Regions from separate parts of the Paraclostridium bifermentans genome, predicted to be linked through region 1. Evidence: a T-box and tRNA genes for the amino acid it is inferred to sense, from the RefSeq annotation. Region 1 holds a T-box; the other regions hold tRNA genes.

The links. The T-box of region 1 lies ahead of leuS (leucine--tRNA ligase). A T-box ahead of a tRNA ligase gene usually reads a tRNA of that ligase, here a tRNA-Leu.
Region 2: it encodes a tRNA-Leu, which carries the amino acid that the T-box ahead of leuS (leucine--tRNA ligase) is inferred to sense. The anticodon was not compared.
Region 3: it encodes a tRNA-Leu, which carries the amino acid that the T-box ahead of leuS (leucine--tRNA ligase) is inferred to sense. The anticodon was not compared.

The regions. Positions count from the first base shown of each region.
Region 1 is NZ_CP079737.1:665,384-672,544, reverse strand. It holds gene ilvA (threonine ammonia-lyase) at 1-334, opposite strand, end outside; gene leuS (leucine--tRNA ligase) at 661-3,081, opposite strand; T-box leader at 3,250-3,445, opposite strand; gene rsfS (ribosome silencing factor) at 3,477-3,830, opposite strand; gene yqeK (bis(5'-nucleosyl)-tetraphosphatase (symmetrical) YqeK) at 4,013-4,576, opposite strand; gene nadD (nicotinate-nucleotide adenylyltransferase) at 4,579-5,268, opposite strand; gene recX (recombination regulator RecX) at 5,406-6,047, shown strand; gene KXZ80_RS03255 (KUP/HAK/KT family potassium transporter) at 6,115-7,161, opposite strand, start outside.
Region 2 is NZ_CP079737.1:114,676-121,836, reverse strand. It holds rRNA gene KXZ80_RS00850 (23S ribosomal RNA) at 1-378, opposite strand, end outside; tRNA gene KXZ80_RS00845 (tRNA-Ala) at 474-549, opposite strand; rRNA gene KXZ80_RS00840 (16S ribosomal RNA) at 608-2,109, opposite strand; tRNA gene KXZ80_RS00835 (tRNA-Ile) at 2,236-2,312, opposite strand; tRNA gene KXZ80_RS00830 (tRNA-Leu) at 2,322-2,410, opposite strand; rRNA gene rrf (5S ribosomal RNA) at 2,416-2,532, opposite strand; rRNA gene KXZ80_RS00820 (23S ribosomal RNA) at 2,659-5,573, opposite strand; rRNA gene KXZ80_RS00815 (16S ribosomal RNA) at 5,718-7,161, opposite strand, start outside.
Region 3 is NZ_CP079737.1:122,197-129,357, forward strand. It holds rRNA gene KXZ80_RS00850 (23S ribosomal RNA) at 1-2,177, shown strand, start outside; rRNA gene rrf (5S ribosomal RNA) at 2,304-2,420, shown strand; tRNA gene KXZ80_RS00860 (tRNA-Leu) at 2,426-2,514, shown strand; tRNA gene KXZ80_RS00865 (tRNA-Ile) at 2,524-2,600, shown strand; rRNA gene KXZ80_RS00870 (16S ribosomal RNA) at 2,727-4,228, shown strand; tRNA gene KXZ80_RS00875 (tRNA-Ala) at 4,287-4,362, shown strand; rRNA gene KXZ80_RS00880 (23S ribosomal RNA) at 4,458-7,161, shown strand, end outside.

The DNA.
Region 1 (7,161 bases):
TTGCAGTAACTTTTGCAAGTGGTGCAGTAGCTGGCATTACTATTGTAGCTTTTATTCCGCTTAGTTTAGCTCCAAGTGCAACCCCTTGTGCATGGTTTCCAGCACTTGATGCTATAACACCGTTTGCCTTCTCTTGATCAGTTAAACTTGCTATTTTGTTGCAAGCCCCTCTTACTTTAAAAGAACCAGTCTTTTGTAAGTTTTCACATTTATAATATACGTTTGCCCCAGTCTTTTCACTTAGCTTAACGCTTTCTAACAAATCAGTTGTTTTAACTATGTCTTTTATAGTTTCTCTAGCATCTTTAACATCTTGTAATGTAACTCTTGTCATTTTACTCACTCCCATAATGTTTAGATTTAATTTATAATTGTTTGACATCTTTATTGTATATACTTTCCCATCAAAAATCAACAGGAAAACATTTTTTGGGAATTTTTCAATTTGTCAAAAAATTTACAAACGTGTTGATTCCTCTGTTTTCCTGTTATTTTTCCCCTAAAAAAATTTTTATATTTTTTTAATTTAATTTTATTTTTAATGATTTTTTCATTTTAAATTTTAAAATCACCTTATTTTTTTAGTTAGATTGCTTACTTATGTAAATAAAAAAAGGTCTTTTTTAAAAAGACCTTTTTTTATTCTATATAACTTATTTATTATTTTACAACTATATTAACAAGCTTTTTAGGAACAGCTACTACTTTTACTATTGTTTTTCCTTCTACTAAAGCTTTTATCTTTTCATCATTCATTGCAGCTTCTTGCATATCTTCTCTTGATATATTAGCAGCTACACTTAATTTCCCTCTTACTTTACCATTAATTTGAACTACAACTTCAACTTCATCTTTAACTAAAGCAGATTCATCATATTTTGGCCAAGATATATCAAATATACTTCCTTCTTTACCTATCATAGTCCATAATTCTTCACCTATATGAGGAGCAAATGGAGCTATTATTGTAACTATAGTTTCTATAGCTTCTTTTATAACTGCATCATTTCTAGTTTCTAACTCTTTATATTTGTACATTTCGTTTATTAATTCCATTAATGCAGATATTGCAGTATTGAAACCAAACTTCTCATTTAAGTCTTCAGTTACTTTCTTTAATGTAGCATTTATAGTAAATCTCATAGCCTTATCTTCTTTAGTTAATTCACCCATAGTAGCATCACATTTAGCTTTATCAGCTAATTCATCAACTAATCTATAAACTCTATTTAAGAATCTAAAGCATCCTTCAACACCTTGTTCTGACCATTCTAAATCTCTTTCTGGTGGTGCTGCAAATAATACGAATAATCTAGCAGTGTCAGCTCCGTACTCATCTATTATTTCAAGTGGTGATACAACATTTCCTTTAGACTTACTCATCTTAGTTCCATCTTTTAAAACCATACCTTGAGTTAATAAGTTTTTAAATGGTTCTTTGAAGTCTAACATTCCCATTTCATTAAATGCTTTAACAAAGAATCTTGCGTAAAGTAAATGCATTATAGCATGCTCTACTCCACCTATATATTGATCAACTGGCATCCAATTGTTAACTGCATCCTTACTAAATGGCTCATTAGTATTTTGAGCATCTATATATCTTAAGAAATACCAAGAAGAATCAACAAAAGTATCCATTGTATCTACTTCTCTTCTAGCTGGCTTTCCACAACATGGGCAAGTAGCATTCATAAACTCTTTTGATGTAGTAAGTGGTGATTCACCTTTACCTGTAAACTCTATATCTGTTGGTAATAATACAGGTAAGTTTTCTTTCTTCTCAGGTACTAATCCACACTCATCACAGTATACTACAGGTATTGGACATCCCCAATATCTTTGTCTAGAAAGTAACCAGTCTCTTAATCTATAGTTAACTGTTTTCTTTCCTATTCCCATTTCTTCTATTTTTTCTATTATTGCATCAAATGCCTTTGAAGCTTCCATTCCATCAAACTCACCAGAGTTTACCATTATGTTATCTTCATTTATAACCTCAACTACGTTTAAGTTATATTTAGCTGCAAATTCAGCATCTCTTTCATCATGAGCTGGAACTGCCATAACTGCACCTGTTCCATAGTCAACTAATACATAGTTCGCTATCCATAACTCAACTTTTTGTCCGTTTAATGGATTTATAACATGTTTACCTATGAACATTCCTTCTTTTTCTAAGTCGCTTGAAGTTCTTTCTATTTCAGTCATAGTGTACATTTTAGTTATAAACTTTTCTACAGCTTCTTCATACTCAGTTCCAGCAACTAACTCTTTAACTAAATCATGCTCTGGAGCTAAAACCATATAAGAAACTCCGTGTACTGTATCTGGTCTAGTTGTAAATACTGTTACTGATTTATCACTTCCATCTATATCGAAAGTTATTTCAGCTCCAGTACTTTTTCCTATCCAGTTTCTTTGCATTGTTTTAACTTTTTCTGGCCATCCATCTAAAGTATCTAAATCTTGAAGTAACTCTTCTGCAAAGTGAGTAGTTTTAAAATACCATTGCTCTAAGTCTTTTTTAACTACTACTGAATCACATCTTTCACAAGCTCCTTGAACAACTTGCTCATTAGCTAAAACTGTTTCACAAGATGGACACCAGTTAACAAAAGATTTTTTCTTGTATGCTAATCCATGCTCTAAGAACTTTAAGAATATTTCTTGAGTGAACTTGTAGTACTCTGGAGTAGATGTTGCTATTTCTCTATCCCAATCATAGCTAAGTCCTAATAATTTTAATTGACCCTTCATGTCTTCTATGTTTTCCATAGTCCACTTATGAGGATGTATTCCATGCTTTATAGCCGCATTTTCAGCTGGAAGTCCGAATGAATCCCATCCCATTGGATGAAGAACATTGTAACCTTGCATTTTTTTGAATCTAGCTATAACATCACCTATAGAGTAGTTTCTAACGTGCCCCATGTGTATTTTACCTGATGGGTATGGTAACATTTCTAATGTGTAGTATTTTGGTTTTGTTGTATCATTAGTATCAGTTTTGTATTGTTCATTTTGATCCCAAGTTTTTTGCCATTTAGCTTCAACTTCATTTGGTTTATAAACGTTCATTTTTTTACCTCCTATTTTTTTGTTTCGCGAAAGCTCGCTCGTTGTTAGGTCAATCATTTCCTTAGCATGAAGTCCTTTGGACTTTAAATGCTTCCTCAATGATTAATCTAACAACTTCGCTATACATTTTCACGTATAAAAAAATCCCCGTCACTAAACAAATTAATGTTTAGGGACGAGGATATTACTCGCGGTACCACCCTAATTGATTATTTTTAAAAAATAATCCTCTCGTACTAGTCTTTATACCAACTACGGTTAAATAGATTATATCTAGCAAGTTCAAATTAATTTAATACTAGTTCACACCGTCCACTAGCTCTCTGAAATCTAAATTTAATTTTACTACTCTAGTCTATTTTGATTTTTAATTATATCTTATTATTATATAATTATTAAGCTAATGTGTCAACATCAACATATGGAGCATCTTTCCACATTTTCTCTAGATTATAGTATGCTCTATTTTCTTCATTAAATACGTGAACCATTATATCTCCAAAGTCTAATAGTATCCACTCTTGTGTTTCGTACCCTTCTTTACCTCTTGATTCTATACCTAATTTAGTAAGTTCATCTTCTACATTATCAGCTACCGCTTTTACCTGTCTTGTAGATCCTGCTGTAGCTATTACGAAGTAATCACATAAACTTGATACTTCTCCTACTTTTATTATAGATATATCTTTACCTAGTTTATCATCAATAGCATCATATATAACTTTAACCATTTGTTCTACTGTCGTCATATTAAATTCCTACCTTCCTTATTTTTTGCGTTTTTATATTATACCACAAAAAACTAACTTCATAATACTAAATTTATATTCTTAGTGTTGACATGTTATCGCTATTATTTACACTTCTTCAATTTATTAATTCTATATTATTATTAATTTATACTTATTGTGATTTATTTTATAAAAATTATTTATTTTTCTAAAATAAAATTTCTAGCTTCTATTGTTCTAGGGTGTATTATTTGTTTTCTATCTATTACTAACTTTATAGTATTATCGAAAGATTGTAATAACGCCTTATCCATTTGCCCGTTATAAGCTAACTCTCTTAGTTCTTCTACTCCAGGATAATTTCTATTTTCTTCAATTATATCCGCTATGTATATAATTTTTTCTAGCATGTCCATATTAGATCTTCCTGTAGTATGATACCTAACAGCAGTTACTATATCTAAGTCATCTATAAAAAATTCATGTCTAACTAAAACTGATCCTATTATACTATGAGACAATGCTAAATTTTCTTTTTCATAATCATCTAAGTATATTTCATATTTTTTTACATAATACTCAACTTGTTCTTGGCTTAAATACTTTGCACAGTCATGAAGTATACCTGCTAAATATGCTTTTTCTTCATCATATCCATATATCTTACTTAACTTTACTGCGCACTTAGCAACACCTTCAGAATGTAACATTCTATTTTTAGGTAGCATTTCATTTAATTTAATTATTAAATTTTGCGAATCCAAAATTATTCAACTCCATTTGTATATATTTTTTTTTCATAAATATAAGATTCCACACATTCAGGTATTAAATATTTAATAGATTTACCATTTTTTATATGGTTCCTTATATAAGTTGACGATATATCCAGCGAAGGAACATTTACTGACCTTATATTAGCATCATATCTAGATTTTAATCTTTCTATTTTCATTTTAGCTTCATTAGAATTTATTCCGGGTCTATTTGCTGCTATAAAAGTTGCTAATTCAAAATTTTCCCCAACATTTTTCCAACTTTCCATATCGCAAATAGTATCAGCTCCAGTTATAAAGTATATATTAGCATTTGGATAAATTTTATGTAATTCTTTTAAAGTATCTATTGTATAAGTTCTAGTATTTCTATTTATCTCCATATCCGAAACAACAAAATCATCATTATTCATTGTAGCCAATAAAACCATATTATATCTATCTTTTTTATCCGTTCTTAGTTTTGATTTATGAGGTGGGTTACCAGTTGGTATAAAAAGTATTTTATCAAGATTGTAAGTTTCTCTTACATATTCTGCTGTTGCTAAATGTGCATAATGTATAGGGTCAAAAGTTCCTCCCATTATACCTATATTTACATTCTCATTTCCCATTTTATGAAAATTTGACTTTAGGTTGTTAAAATTTTTCGCCTTTAATACTAATTCATCAATTCTCATTAAAAATCTCCTTTTGTCCTTTATACTTTTATTGTATCATTAATTTTAGCTTCTTTGATACAATTATTCTATATTTTACGGTATAATTTTGTACATGATTAAAATGCATTAAGTTAAGTTTTTTTAAGGAGGTAGTTATGTCTATAATAACAAAAATAGAAGCTCAGAAAAAAAATGAAGATAGAGTTAACATATATTTAAATGAACAGTTTTTTATGGGAATTTACAAAGAACTAGTTTTTACGTTAAACTTAAAAAAAGGAATGGAAATCGATGAAAATGTATTAAAAGGTTTGCTACATGATGAAATGTATATAAAAGCTAAAAACAAGGCTTTATCTATACTTTCTAAAGCACCCCAATCAGAAAAGAATATAATAACCAAATTATCAAATGACTTTGATGAGGATATTATAGATAAAGTTCTAGTCTTTTTAAGAAAATATAATTTCGTAAACGATGAAGATCTTGCTCAGAGAATAACAAATACAAACTTAAAAGTTAATAAGTGTGGTAAAAATAGAATAAAACAAAACTTATATAATAAAGGTATCGATAGAAATACGATAGATTCTGTTATGTCTGATATAGATAGTGATGTAGAGTTTGAAAATGCAATGCATTTAGCTAAAAAAAGATACGAACGTGTGAAAAACGAAGATAGGAATAAAATATATCAAAAAATTTCTCAACACTTAGCTTATAAAGGGTTTAGTTATGACATTATAAAAAGGGTTTTAAATAAACTTCTTAATTATGATGAGTCAGATTATTGTTAAATAAATTATGGAGTCTTCAAAATAATTACATTTTGAAGACTCCATAATTTTTTAATACTTATATATTCTAATTTACTCGCTTAAGTTTAATCTTTTTAATCCTACCTATAGTTATAGGTACTTTTTCTACTTCAACAATACTTGTATCTATACCGAACCATTTTTCAGGAGATACAGTGATTTTCTTTATAAATATTTTAAAACTCATTATTAAATTATCCCAATTTGATAATTGACTTTCCTTAGAAATTACTTCTTCTAAAATTATAAATTTGAAATCACCTACATTCTTATCTTCATCATTATTTATCATATAATCTTTAACATCAAATGATAGTTCTCCTGAAGCAATTAAATCCTGTATTACTTCACGTAAAAATACATTTACTCTCTGCTCAACTCTAAATCCTACTTCAAACTCTATACTAAATATTTGATTCTGTTGTATTGTATGAACCCTATAATTCATTGTGTACGGCTCATCTGTAACTTTTACATGTAAGAACCAATAGTATCTTGAACGTTTTGGCCTCTTATTAAATATTGAATGTAGGATTTTATTCTCTACATAATTTCTATTTTGAGACTGAGTTAGATATACTGTATGAGTTGAATATATAGGTATATCTGTATCTTTCTTTATTGCATCAAATTTATCTAAATGATCAAGTATTTTACTAAATCTATTGTGCTTTCTTTTTATAGTTGACCCATGAATCCACACATACATAATAAGTATTATAATTAACCCTATTATTAATGTTATATATCCACCTTTGAAGAATTTCGATAAGTTGGCAAATAAGAAGCTTATTTCTATTCCTCCAAATACAACTAAAACAAATAAACTTAATACACGTCTTTTTTTATTATATTTTTCATATTGAGATAGTAATATAGTTGTCATCAACATAGTAACTGTTATCGCAAGTCCATATGCAGCTTCCATATGTTCTGACTTTTTAAAATGTAAAACTAGTAATATACATCCTATCCCTATTAAATAATTTACTGAAGGTATATATATTTGACCCTTTTCTTCATTTGGATATCTAACACTAAGTCTTGGAAATAAATTCAATTTTATAGCTTCTGATATTAGTGTAAATGCTCC
Region 2 (7,161 bases), 550 kb from region 1:
ACTACGTGGCTATTACACTTTATAGCGGAGCTTTCCAACTCTCTTCGTTTACGATACCTCTTTGTTGATGATGTGTCCGCAACCCCAGCGAAGAAAACTTCACTGGTTTGGGCTATTCCGCGTTCGCTCGCCGCTACTTACGGAATCGAATTTCTTTCTTTTCCTCCGGGTACTTAGATGTTTCAGTTCCCCGGGTTCCCCTCACTAAGCTATGTATTCACTTAATGATACTTAGACATTACTCTAAGTGAGTTTCCTCATTCGGAAATCTTCGGATCAAAGTTTACGTGCAACTCCCCGAAGCTTATCGCAGCTTATCGCGTCCTTCATCGGCTCTTAGTGCCAAGGCATCCGCCCTGCGCCCTTAATAACTTGACCAGTTATTAAAAGTGTTATTTTTTAAAGAGTTTTCTTCTCTTATATTGGTTTATTTAATCATCACTAAATGTTATGCAGTTTTCAAAGTACTAATATGGTGGAGATGAGGAGGATCGAACTCCTGACCCCTTGCGTGCAAGGCAAGTGCTCTCCCAGCTGAGCTACACCCCCACAATATAAAGTTCATTTAAGAACTCTCAAAATTAAACAGTAGGTAATTACTCCTTAGAAAGGAGGTGATCCAGCCGCACCTTCCGATACGGCTACCTTGTTACGACTTCACCCCAGTCATTGGTTTCACCTTCGACGGCCGCTTCCTAAAAGGTTAGCTAACCGGCTTCGGGCGCCCCCAACTTCCATGGTGTGACGGGCGGTGTGTACAAGACCCGGGAACGCATTCACCGCAGCATTCTGATCTGCGATTACTAGTAACTCCAGCTTCATGTAGGCGAGTTTCAGCCTACAATCCGAACTGAGAATGGCTTTAAGGGATTAGCTCCACCTCGCGGCTTGGCAACCCTCTGTACCACCCATTGTAGCACGTGTGTAGCCCTAAGCATAAGGGGCATGATGATTTGACGTCATCCCCACCTTCCTCCGAGTTATCCTCGGCAGTCCCTCTAGAGTGCCCAACTTAATGCTGGCAACTAAAGGCAAGGGTTGCGCTCGTTGCGGGACTTAACCCAACATCTCACGACACGAGCTGACGACAACCATGCACCACCTGTCACCACTGTCCCCGAAGGGAAATCTCCGATTAGGGAGAGGTCAGTGGGATGTCAAGCTTAGGTAAGGTTCTTCGCGTTGCTTCGAATTAAACCACATGCTCCGCTACTTGTGCGGGTCCCCGTCAATTCCTTTGAGTTTCACTCTTGCGAGCGTACTTCCCAGGCGGAGTACTTAATGCGTTAGCTGCGGCACCGAGGGGGGTAACCCCCGACACCTAGTACTCATCGTTTACGGCGTGGACTACCAGGGTATCTAATCCTGTTTGCTCCCCACGCTTTCGTGCCTCAGTGTCAGTTACAGTCCAGAGAGCCGCCTTCGCTACTGGTATTCCTCCTAATATCTACGCATTTCACCGCTACACTAGGAATTCTACTCTCCTCTCCTGCACTCAAGTTCTCTAGTTTCAAAAGCTTACTACGGTTGAGCCGTAGCCTTTCACTTCTGACTTAAAAAACCACCTACGCACCCTTTACGCCCAGTAATTCCGGATAACGCTAGCCCCCTACGTATTACCGCGGCTGCTGGCACGTAGTTAGCCGGGGCTTCCTCCTCAAGTACCGTCATTATCTTCCTTGAGGACAGAGCTTTACGACCCGAAGGCCTTCATCGCTCACGCGGCGTTGCTGCATCAGGCTTTCGCCCATTGTGCAATATTCCCCACTGCTGCCTCCCGTAGGAGTCTGGACCGTGTCTCAGTTCCAGTGTGGCCGATCACCCTCTCAGGTCGGCTACTGATCGTTGCCTTGGTAAGCCATTACCTTACCAACTAGCTAATCAGACGCGGGTCCATCCTGTACCGCCGGAGCTTTGATACAAAAGCCATGCGACTTTCATATGTTATCCCGTATTAGTATACCTTTCGGTATGTTATCCGTGTGTACAGGGCAGGTTACCCACGCGTTACTCACCCGTCCGCCGCTCTCTCCGAAGAGATCGCTCGACTTGCATGTGTTAGGCACGCCGCCAGCGTTCATCCTGAGCCAGGATCAAACTCTCAAATATAATTTAAAAAGTTGTCCATCGCTCAGCTAATCATTATCTGAATATCTGGCTTGGTTGTTTGTGTTTAATTCTTTAAAAAAGAATTTTTATAATTAACCTACTGTTTAATTTTCAAAGTTCTTAAAGTGGTGGACCTTCAGGGACTCGAACCCCGGACCTACCGGTTATGAGCCGGGCGCTCTAACCAACTGAGCTAAAGGTCCACTTTATAATGGTGCCGAAGACCGGAATCGAACCGGTACGAGAGGTAAGTCCCGCAGGATTTTAAGTCCTGTGCGTCTGCCAGTTCCGCCACTTCGGCACATCACCTAGCTATGTCCTACTCTCCCAGGCAGCTTCCCACCAAGTACCATCGGCGCTAAAGAGCTTAACTTCTGTGTTCGGAATGGGAACAGGTGTATCCTCTTTGCTGTAATAACTAGATTATGTAAGTTCATTTTTGAACAAGTATTATAATACCATTTCAGTAAGCATTTGTCAACACTTTTTTAAAACAATATTTTACTTAATACTCTAAAAACTGAATAACATTTGTAAGATTAAATAATCTTGGTCAAGTCCTCGATCTATTAGTATCGGTAAGCTACATACATTGCTGCACTTACACCTCCGACCTATCAACCAGGTAGTCTTCCTGGGATCTTACCCTTACGGTGGGAAATCTTATCTTGAAGTTGGCTTCGCGCTTAGATGCTTTCAGCGCTTATCCATTCCGTACATAGCTACCCAGCCATGCCCTTGGCAGAACAACTGGTACACCAGAGGTACGTCCATCCCGGTCCTCTCGTACTAAGGACAGGTCTCCTCAAATTTCCTACGCCTGCGACGGATAGGGACCGAACTGTCTCACGACGTTCTGAACCCAGCTCGCGTACCACTTTAATGGGCGAACAGCCCAACCCTTGGGACCTACTACAGCCCCAGGATGTGATGAGCCGACATCGAGGTGCCAAACCTCCCCGTCGATGTGGACTCTTGGGGGAGATAAGCCTGTTATCCCCAGGGTAGCTTTTATCCGTTGAGCGATGGCCCTTCCATGCGGAACCACCGGATCACTAAGTCCGACTTTCGTCCTTGCTCGACCTGTATGTCTTGCAATCAAGCTCTCTTCTGCCTTTACACTCTACGCACGATTTCCGACCGTGCTGAGAGAACCTTTGAGCGCCTCCGTTACTCTTTGGGAGGCGACCGCCCCAGTCAAACTGCCCACCTGACAGTGTCCCAATACCTGATTCAAGGTATCTGGTTAGAATCTCAGTACTACAAGGGTGGTATCCCAAGGATAGCTCCACCGAGACTGGCGTCCCGATTTCATAGCCTCCCACCTATCCTGTACATGTAGCACCAAAATTCAATGTCAAGCTACAGTAAAGCTCCATGGGGTCTTTCCGTCCTGTCGCAGGTACCCGGCATCTTCACCGGGATTACAATTTCACCGAGTCTGTTGTTGAGACAGTGCCCAAATCGTTACGCCTTTCGTGCGGGTCGGAACTTACCCGACAAGGAATTTCGCTACCTTAGGACCGTTATAGTTACGGCCGCCGTTTACTGGGGCTTAAGTTCACTGCTTCGGATAAATCCTAACAGATCCCCTTAACCTTCCAGCACCGGGCAGGCGTCAGCTCCTATACATCGTCTTGCGACTTAGCAGAAACCTGTGTTTTTGGTAAACAGTCGCTTGGGCCTATTCTCTGCGGCCACCTCGGGCGTTAACCCTAACGTGGCACCCCTTCTCCCTAAGTTACGGGGTCATTTTGCCGAGTTCCTTAACAACAGTTCTCTCGCTGGCCTTAGGATACTCTCCTCACCCACCTGTGTCGGTTTGCGGTACGGGCACCTTTAATCTCGATAGAAACTTTTCTCGACAGTGTGAAATCAGCTACTTCGCTACTTAATTTCGCTCCCCATCGTACCCCAGCATTATCATGGCGGATTTGCCTGCCTTGACTGCCTCAGTACTTAGCCACACATAACCAACAGTGTGGTTAGCTTATCCTACTGTGTCATTCCATCTCTCAAACGATTATCGGTGGTACAGGAATCTCAACCTGTTGTCCATCACCTACGCCTTTCGGCCTCGGCTTAGGTCCCGACTAACCCAGGGCGGACGAACCTTCCCCTGGAAACCTTGGGTTTACGGCCCGTGGGATTCTCACCCACGTCTCGCTACTCATGCCAACATTCTCACTCCTATACTGTCCACACGTCCTTACGGTCATGCTTCAGCCTGCATAGGAAGCTCCCCTACCTATCATAAATGATATCGTAGCTTCGGTAGTAAGTTTTAGCCCCGGTAATCTTCGGCGCAGGATCACTCGACCAGTGAGCTATTACGCACTCTTTAAATGAGTGGCTGCTTCTAAGCCAACATCCTGGTTGTCTATGCAATCCCACATCCTTTACCACTTAACTTACATTTAGGGACCTTAGCTGACGATCTGGGCTGTTGCCCTCTCGACTATGAATCTTATTACCCACAGTCTGACTCCCAAGTATAAAATAACGGCATTCGGAGTTTGATAATCTTCGGTAAGCGCAATGCCCCCTAGGATATTCAGTGCTCTACCTCCGTATTTCTCAACCTTGAGGCTAGCCCTAAAGCTATTTCGGGGAGAACCAGCTATCTCCGAGCTCGATTGGAATTTCACCGCTATCCACAAGTCATCCCCGAGCTTTTCAACGCTCGTGGGTTCGGACCTCCACGAAATTTTACTTTCGCTTCATCCTGCTCATGGATAGGTCGCTCGGTTTCGGGTCTACGACAGCAAACTTAACGCCCATTTAAGACTCGCTTTCACTACGGCTCCATACCTTAAGTACTTAACCTAGCTTACTATCGTAACTCGTTGGCCCGTTCTACAAAAAGTACGCGGTCACACATATAAAGTGCTTCCACAGCTTGTAAGCGCAGGGTTTCAGGTTCTATTTCACTCCCCTCCCGGGGTTCTTTTCACCTTTCCCTCACGGTACTATGCGCTATCGGTCACTAAGTAGTATTTAGCCTTGGAGGATGGTCCCTCCTGCTTCCCACAGGGTTTCACGTGTCCCGTGGTACTCTGGATCACATCTAAAGTCTTCTCGTTTCAACTACGTGGCTATTACACTTTATAGCGGAGCTTTCCAACTCTCTTCGTTTACGATACCTCTTTGTTGATGATGTGTCCGCAACCCCAGCGAAGAAAACTTCACTGGTTTGGGCTATTCCGCGTTCGCTCGCCGCTACTTACGGAATCGAATTTCTTTCTTTTCCTCCGGGTACTTAGATGTTTCAGTTCCCCGGGTTCCCCTCACTAAGCTATGTATTCACTTAATGATACTTAGACATTACTCTAAGTGAGTTTCCTCATTCGGAAATCTTCGGATCAAAGTTTACGTGCAACTCCCCGAAGCTTATCGCAGCTTATCGCGTCCTTCATCGGCTCTTAGTGCCAAGGCATCCGCCCTGCGCCCTTAATAACTTGACCAGTTATTAAAAGTGTTATTTTTTAAAGAGTTTTCTTCTCTTATATTGGTTTATTTAATCATCACTAAATGTTATGCAGTTTTCAAAGTACTAATTTTGAGAACAATAAGCTCTCAAAATTAAACAGTAGGCAATTACTCCTTAGAAAGGAGGTGATCCAGCCGCACCTTCCGATACGGCTACCTTGTTACGACTTCACCCCAGTCATTGGTTTCACCTTCGACGGCCGCTTCCTAAAAGGTTAGCTAACCGGCTTCGGGCGCCCCCAACTTCCATGGTGTGACGGGCGGTGTGTACAAGACCCGGGAACGCATTCACCGCAGCATTCTGATCTGCGATTACTAGTAACTCCAGCTTCATGTAGGCGAGTTTCAGCCTACAATCCGAACTGAGAATGGCTTTAAGGGATTAGCTCCACCTCGCGGCTTGGCAACCCTCTGTACCACCCATTGTAGCACGTGTGTAGCCCTAAGCATAAGGGGCATGATGATTTGACGTCATCCCCACCTTCCTCCGAGTTATCCTCGGCAGTCCCTCTAGAGTGCCCAACTTAATGCTGGCAACTAAAGGCAAGGGTTGCGCTCGTTGCGGGACTTAACCCAACATCTCACGACACGAGCTGACGACAACCATGCACCACCTGTCACCACTGTCCCCGAAGGGAAATCTCCGATTAGGGAGAGGTCAGTGGGATGTCAAGCTTAGGTAAGGTTCTTCGCGTTGCTTCGAATTAAACCACATGCTCCGCTACTTGTGCGGGTCCCCGTCAATTCCTTTGAGTTTCACTCTTGCGAGCGTACTTCCCAGGCGGAGTACTTAATGCGTTAGCTGCGGCACCGAGGGGGGTAACCCCCGACACCTAGTACTCATCGTTTACGGCGTGGACTACCAGGGTATCTAATCCTGTTTGCTCCCCACGCTTTCGTGCCTCAGTGTCAGTTACAGTCCAGAGAGCCGCCTTCGCTACTGGTATTCCTCCTAATATCTACGCATTTCACCGCTACACTAGGAATTCTACTCTCCTCTCCTGCACTCAAGTTCTCTAGTTTCAAAAGCTTACTACGGTTGAGCCGTAGCCTTTCACTTCTGACTTAAAAAACCACCTACGCACCCTTTACGCCCAGTAATTCCGGATAACGCTAGCCCCCTACGTATTACCGCGGCTGCTGGCACGTAGTTAGCCGGGGCTTCCTCCTCAAGTACCGTCATTATCTTCCTTGAGGACAGAGCTTTACGACCCGAAGGCCTTCATCGCTCACGCGGCGTTGCTGCATCAGGCTTTCGCCCATTGTGCAATATTCCCCACTGCTGCCTCCCGTAGGAGTCTGGACCGTGTCTCAGTTCCAGTGTGGCCGATCACCCTCTCAGGTCGGCTACTGATCGTTGCCTTGGTAAGCCATTACCTTACCAACTAGCTAATCAGACGCGGGTCCATCCTGTACCGCCGGAGCTTTGATATAAAAGCCATGCGACTTTCATATATTATCCCGTATTAGTATACCTTTCGGTATGTTATCCGTGTGTACAGGGCAGGTTACCCACGCGTTACTCACCCGTCCGCCGCTCTCTCCGAAGAGATCGCTCGACTT
Region 3 (7,161 bases), 540 kb from region 1:
GGATGAAGCGAAAGTAAAATTTCGTGGAGGTCCGAACCCACGAGCGTTGAAAAGCTCGGGGATGACTTGTGGATAGCGGTGAAATTCCAATCGAGCTCGGAGATAGCTGGTTCTCCCCGAAATAGCTTTAGGGCTAGCCTCAAGGTTGAGAAATACGGAGGTAGAGCACTGAATATCCTAGGGGGCATTGCGCTTACCGAAGATTATCAAACTCCGAATGCCGTTATTTTATACTTGGGAGTCAGACTGTGGGTAATAAGATTCATAGTCGAGAGGGCAACAGCCCAGATCGTCAGCTAAGGTCCCTAAATGTAAGTTAAGTGGTAAAGGATGTGGGATTGCATAGACAACCAGGATGTTGGCTTAGAAGCAGCCACTCATTTAAAGAGTGCGTAATAGCTCACTGGTCGAGTGATCCTGCGCCGAAGATTACCGGGGCTAAAACTTACTACCGAAGCTACGATATCATTTATGATAGGTAGGGGAGCTTCCTATGCAGGCTGAAGCATGACCGTAAGGACGTGTGGACAGTATAGGAGTGAGAATGTTGGCATGAGTAGCGAGACGTGGGTGAGAATCCCACGGGCCGTAAACCCAAGGTTTCCAGGGGAAGGTTCGTCCGCCCTGGGTTAGTCGGGACCTAAGCCGAGGCCGAAAGGCGTAGGTGATGGACAACAGGTTGAGATTCCTGTACCACCGATAATCGTTTGAGAGATGGAATGACACAGTAGGATAAGCTAACCACACTGTTGGTTATGTGTGGCTAAGTACTGAGGCAGTCAAGGCAGGCAAATCCGCCATGATAATGCTGGGGTACGATGGGGAGCGAAATTAAGTAGCGAAGTAGCTGATTTCACACTGTCGAGAAAAGTTTCTATCGAGATTAAAGGTGCCCGTACCGCAAACCGACACAGGTGGGTGAGGAGAGTATCCTAAGGCCAGCGAGAGAACTGTTGTTAAGGAACTCGGCAAAATGACCCCGTAACTTAGGGAGAAGGGGTGCCACGTTAGGGTTAACGCCCGAGGTGGCCGCAGAGAATAGGCCCAAGCGACTGTTTACCAAAAACACAGGTTTCTGCTAAGTCGCAAGACGATGTATAGGAGCTGACGCCTGCCCGGTGCTGGAAGGTTAAGGGGATCTGTTAGGATTTATCCGAAGCAGTGAACTTAAGCCCCAGTAAACGGCGGCCGTAACTATAACGGTCCTAAGGTAGCGAAATTCCTTGTCGGGTAAGTTCCGACCCGCACGAAAGGCGTAACGATTTGGGCACTGTCTCAACAACAGACTCGGTGAAATTGTAATCCCGGTGAAGATGCCGGGTACCTGCGACAGGACGGAAAGACCCCATGGAGCTTTACTGTAGCTTGACATTGAATTTTGGTGCTACATGTACAGGATAGGTGGGAGGCTATGAAATCGGGACGCCAGTCTCGGTGGAGCTATCCTTGGGATACCACCCTTGTAGTACTGAGATTCTAACCAGATACCTTGAATCAGGTATTGGGACACTGTCAGGTGGGCAGTTTGACTGGGGCGGTCGCCTCCCAAAGAGTAACGGAGGCGCTCAAAGGTTCTCTCAGCACGGTCGGAAATCGTGCGTAGAGTGTAAAGGCAGAAGAGAGCTTGATTGCAAGACATACAGGTCGAGCAAGGACGAAAGTCGGACTTAGTGATCCGGTGGTTCCGCATGGAAGGGCCATCGCTCAACGGATAAAAGCTACCCTGGGGATAACAGGCTTATCTCCCCCAAGAGTCCACATCGACGGGGAGGTTTGGCACCTCGATGTCGGCTCATCACATCCTGGGGCTGTAGTAGGTCCCAAGGGTTGGGCTGTTCGCCCATTAAAGTGGTACGCGAGCTGGGTTCAGAACGTCGTGAGACAGTTCGGTCCCTATCCGTCGCAGGCGTAGGAAATTTGAGGAGACCTGTCCTTAGTACGAGAGGACCGGGATGGACGTACCTCTGGTGTACCAGTTGTTCTGCCAAGGGCATGGCTGGGTAGCTATGTACGGAATGGATAAGCGCTGAAAGCATCTAAGCGCGAAGCCAACTTCAAGATAAGATTTCCCACCGTAAGGGTAAGATCCCAGGAAGACTACCTGGTTGATAGGTCGGAGGTGTAAGTGCAGCAATGTATGTAGCTTACCGATACTAATAGATCGAGGACTTGACCAAGATTATTTAATCTTACAAATGTTATTCAGTTTTTAGAGTATTAAGTAAAATATTGTTTTAAAAAAGTGTTGACAAATGCTTACTGAAATGGTATTATAATACTTGTTCAAAAATGAACTTACATAATCTAGTTATTACAGCAAAGAGGATACACCTGTTCCCATTCCGAACACAGAAGTTAAGCTCTTTAGCGCCGATGGTACTTGGTGGGAAGCTGCCTGGGAGAGTAGGACATAGCTAGGTGATGTGCCGAAGTGGCGGAACTGGCAGACGCACAGGACTTAAAATCCTGCGGGACTTACCTCTCGTACCGGTTCGATTCCGGTCTTCGGCACCATTATAAAGTGGACCTTTAGCTCAGTTGGTTAGAGCGCCCGGCTCATAACCGGTAGGTCCGGGGTTCGAGTCCCTGAAGGTCCACCACTTTAAGAACTTTGAAAATTAAACAGTAGGTTAATTATAAAAATTCTTTTTTAAAGAATTAAACACAAACAACCAAGCCAGATATTCAGATAATGATTAGCTGAGCGATGGACAACTTTTTAAATTATATTTGAGAGTTTGATCCTGGCTCAGGATGAACGCTGGCGGCGTGCCTAACACATGCAAGTCGAGCGATCTCTTCGGAGAGAGCGGCGGACGGGTGAGTAACGCGTGGGTAACCTGCCCTGTACACACGGATAACATACCGAAAGGTATACTAATACGGGATAACATATGAAAGTCGCATGGCTTTTGTATCAAAGCTCCGGCGGTACAGGATGGACCCGCGTCTGATTAGCTAGTTGGTAAGGTAATGGCTTACCAAGGCAACGATCAGTAGCCGACCTGAGAGGGTGATCGGCCACACTGGAACTGAGACACGGTCCAGACTCCTACGGGAGGCAGCAGTGGGGAATATTGCACAATGGGCGAAAGCCTGATGCAGCAACGCCGCGTGAGCGATGAAGGCCTTCGGGTCGTAAAGCTCTGTCCTCAAGGAAGATAATGACGGTACTTGAGGAGGAAGCCCCGGCTAACTACGTGCCAGCAGCCGCGGTAATACGTAGGGGGCTAGCGTTATCCGGAATTACTGGGCGTAAAGGGTGCGTAGGTGGTTTTTTAAGTCAGAAGTGAAAGGCTACGGCTCAACCGTAGTAAGCTTTTGAAACTAGAGAACTTGAGTGCAGGAGAGGAGAGTAGAATTCCTAGTGTAGCGGTGAAATGCGTAGATATTAGGAGGAATACCAGTAGCGAAGGCGGCTCTCTGGACTGTAACTGACACTGAGGCACGAAAGCGTGGGGAGCAAACAGGATTAGATACCCTGGTAGTCCACGCCGTAAACGATGAGTACTAGGTGTCGGGGGTTACCCCCCTCGGTGCCGCAGCTAACGCATTAAGTACTCCGCCTGGGAAGTACGCTCGCAAGAGTGAAACTCAAAGGAATTGACGGGGACCCGCACAAGTAGCGGAGCATGTGGTTTAATTCGAAGCAACGCGAAGAACCTTACCTAAGCTTGACATCCCACTGACCTCTCCCTAATCGGAGATTTCCCTTCGGGGACAGTGGTGACAGGTGGTGCATGGTTGTCGTCAGCTCGTGTCGTGAGATGTTGGGTTAAGTCCCGCAACGAGCGCAACCCTTGCCTTTAGTTGCCAGCATTAAGTTGGGCACTCTAGAGGGACTGCCGAGGATAACTCGGAGGAAGGTGGGGATGACGTCAAATCATCATGCCCCTTATGCTTAGGGCTACACACGTGCTACAATGGGTGGTACAGAGGGTTGCCAAGCCGCGAGGTGGAGCTAATCCCTTAAAGCCATTCTCAGTTCGGATTGTAGGCTGAAACTCGCCTACATGAAGCTGGAGTTACTAGTAATCGCAGATCAGAATGCTGCGGTGAATGCGTTCCCGGGTCTTGTACACACCGCCCGTCACACCATGGAAGTTGGGGGCGCCCGAAGCCGGTTAGCTAACCTTTTAGGAAGCGGCCGTCGAAGGTGAAACCAATGACTGGGGTGAAGTCGTAACAAGGTAGCCGTATCGGAAGGTGCGGCTGGATCACCTCCTTTCTAAGGAGTAATTACCTACTGTTTAATTTTGAGAGTTCTTAAATGAACTTTATATTGTGGGGGTGTAGCTCAGCTGGGAGAGCACTTGCCTTGCACGCAAGGGGTCAGGAGTTCGATCCTCCTCATCTCCACCATATTAGTACTTTGAAAACTGCATAACATTTAGTGATGATTAAATAAACCAATATAAGAGAAGAAAACTCTTTAAAAAATAACACTTTTAATAACTGGTCAAGTTATTAAGGGCGCAGGGCGGATGCCTTGGCACTAAGAGCCGATGAAGGACGCGATAAGCTGCGATAAGCTTCGGGGAGTTGCACGTAAACTTTGATCCGAAGATTTCCGAATGAGGAAACTCACTTAGAGTAATGTCTAAGTATCATTAAGTGAATACATAGCTTAGTGAGGGGAACCCGGGGAACTGAAACATCTAAGTACCCGGAGGAAAAGAAAGAAATTCGATTCCGTAAGTAGCGGCGAGCGAACGCGGAATAGCCCAAACCAGTGAAGTTTTCTTCGCTGGGGTTGCGGACACATCATCAACAAAGAGGTATCGTAAACGAAGAGAGTTGGAAAGCTCCGCTATAAAGTGTAATAGCCACGTAGTTGAAACGAGAAGACTTTAGATGTGATCCAGAGTACCACGGGACACGTGAAACCCTGTGGGAAGCAGGAGGGACCATCCTCCAAGGCTAAATACTACTTAGTGACCGATAGCGCATAGTACCGTGAGGGAAAGGTGAAAAGAACCCCGGGAGGGGAGTGAAATAGAACCTGAAACCCTGCGCTTACAAGCTGTGGAAGCACTTTATATGTGTGACCGCGTACTTTTTGTAGAACGGGCCAACGAGTTACGATAGTAAGCTAGGTTAAGTACTTAAGGTATGGAGCCGTAGTGAAAGCGAGTCTTAAATGGGCGTTAAGTTTGCTGTCGTAGACCCGAAACCGAGCGACCTATCCATGAGCAGGATGAAGCGAAAGTAAAATTTCGTGGAGGTCCGAACCCACGAGCGTTGAAAAGCTCGGGGATGACTTGTGGATAGCGGTGAAATTCCAATCGAGCTCGGAGATAGCTGGTTCTCCCCGAAATAGCTTTAGGGCTAGCCTCAAGGTTGAGAAATACGGAGGTAGAGCACTGAATATCCTAGGGGGCATTGCGCTTACCGAAGATTATCAAACTCCGAATGCCGTTATTTTATACTTGGGAGTCAGACTGTGGGTAATAAGATTCATAGTCGAGAGGGCAACAGCCCAGATCGTCAGCTAAGGTCCCTAAATGTAAGTTAAGTGGTAAAGGATGTGGGATTGCATAGACAACCAGGATGTTGGCTTAGAAGCAGCCACTCATTTAAAGAGTGCGTAATAGCTCACTGGTCGAGTGATCCTGCGCCGAAGATTACCGGGGCTAAAACTTACTACCGAAGCTACGATATCATTTATGATAGGTAGGGGAGCTTCCTATGCAGGCTGAAGCATGACCGTAAGGACGTGTGGACAGTATAGGAGTGAGAATGTTGGCATGAGTAGCGAGACGTGGGTGAGAATCCCACGGGCCGTAAACCCAAGGTTTCCAGGGGAAGGTTCGTCCGCCCTGGGTTAGTCGGGACCTAAGCCGAGGCCGAAAGGCGTAGGTGATGGACAACAGGTTGAGATTCCTGTACCACCGATAATCGTTTGAGAGATGGAATGACACAGTAGGATAAGCTAACCACACTGTTGGTTATGTGTGGCTAAGTACTGAGGCAGTCAAGGCAGGCAAATCCGCCATGATAATGCTGGGGTACGATGGGGAGCGAAATTAAGTAGCGAAGTAGCTGATTTCACACTGTCGAGAAAAGTTTCTATCGAGATTAAAGGTGCCCGTACCGCAAACCGACACAGGTGGGTGAGGAGAGTATCCTAAGGCCAGCGAGAGAACTGTTGTTAAGGAACTCGGCAAAATGACCCCGTAACTTAGGGAGAAGGGGTGCCACGTTAGGGTTAACGCCCGAGGTGGCCGCAGAGAATAGGCCCAAGCGACTGTTTACCAAAAACACAGGTTTCTGCTAAGTCGCAAGACGATGTATAGGAGCTGACGCCTGCCCGGTGCTGGAAGGTTAAGGGGATCTGTTAGGATTTATCCGAAGCAGTGAACTTAAGCCCCAGTAAACGGCGGCCGTAACTATAACGGTCCTAAGGTAGCGAAATTCCTTGTCGGGTAAGTTCCGACCCGCACGAAAGGCGTAACGATTTGGGCACTGTCTCAACAACAGACTCGGTGAAATTGTAATCCCGGTGAAGATGCCGGGTACCTGCGACAGGACGGAAAGACCCCATGGAGCTTTACTGTAGCTTGACATTGAATTTTGGTGCTACATGTACAGGATAGGTGGGAGGCTATGAAATCGGGACGCCAGTCTCGGTGGAGCTATCCTTGGGATACCACCCTTGTAGTACTGAGATTCTAACCAGATACCTTGAATCAGGTATTGGGACACTGTCAGGTGGGCAGTTTGACTGGGGCGGTCGCCTCCCAAAGAGTAACGGAGGCGCTCAAAGGTTCTCTCAGCACGGTCGGAAATCGTGCGTAGAGTGTAAAGGCAGAAGAGAGCTTGATTGCAAGACATACAGGTCGAGCAAGGACGAAAGTCGGACTTAGTGATCCGGTGGTTCCGCATGGAAGGGCCATCGCTCAACGGATAAAAGCTACCCTGGGGATAACAGGCTTATCTCCCCCAAGAGTCCACATCGACGGGGAGGTTTGGCACCTCGATGTCGGCTCATCACATCCTGGGGCTGTAGTAGGTCCCAAGGGTTGGGCTGTTCGCCCATTAAAGTGGTACGCGAGCTGGGTTCAGAACGTCGTGAGACAGTTCGGTCCCTATCCGTCGCAGGCGTAGGAAATTTGAGGAGACCTGTCCTTAGTACGAGAGGACCGGGATGGACGTACCTCT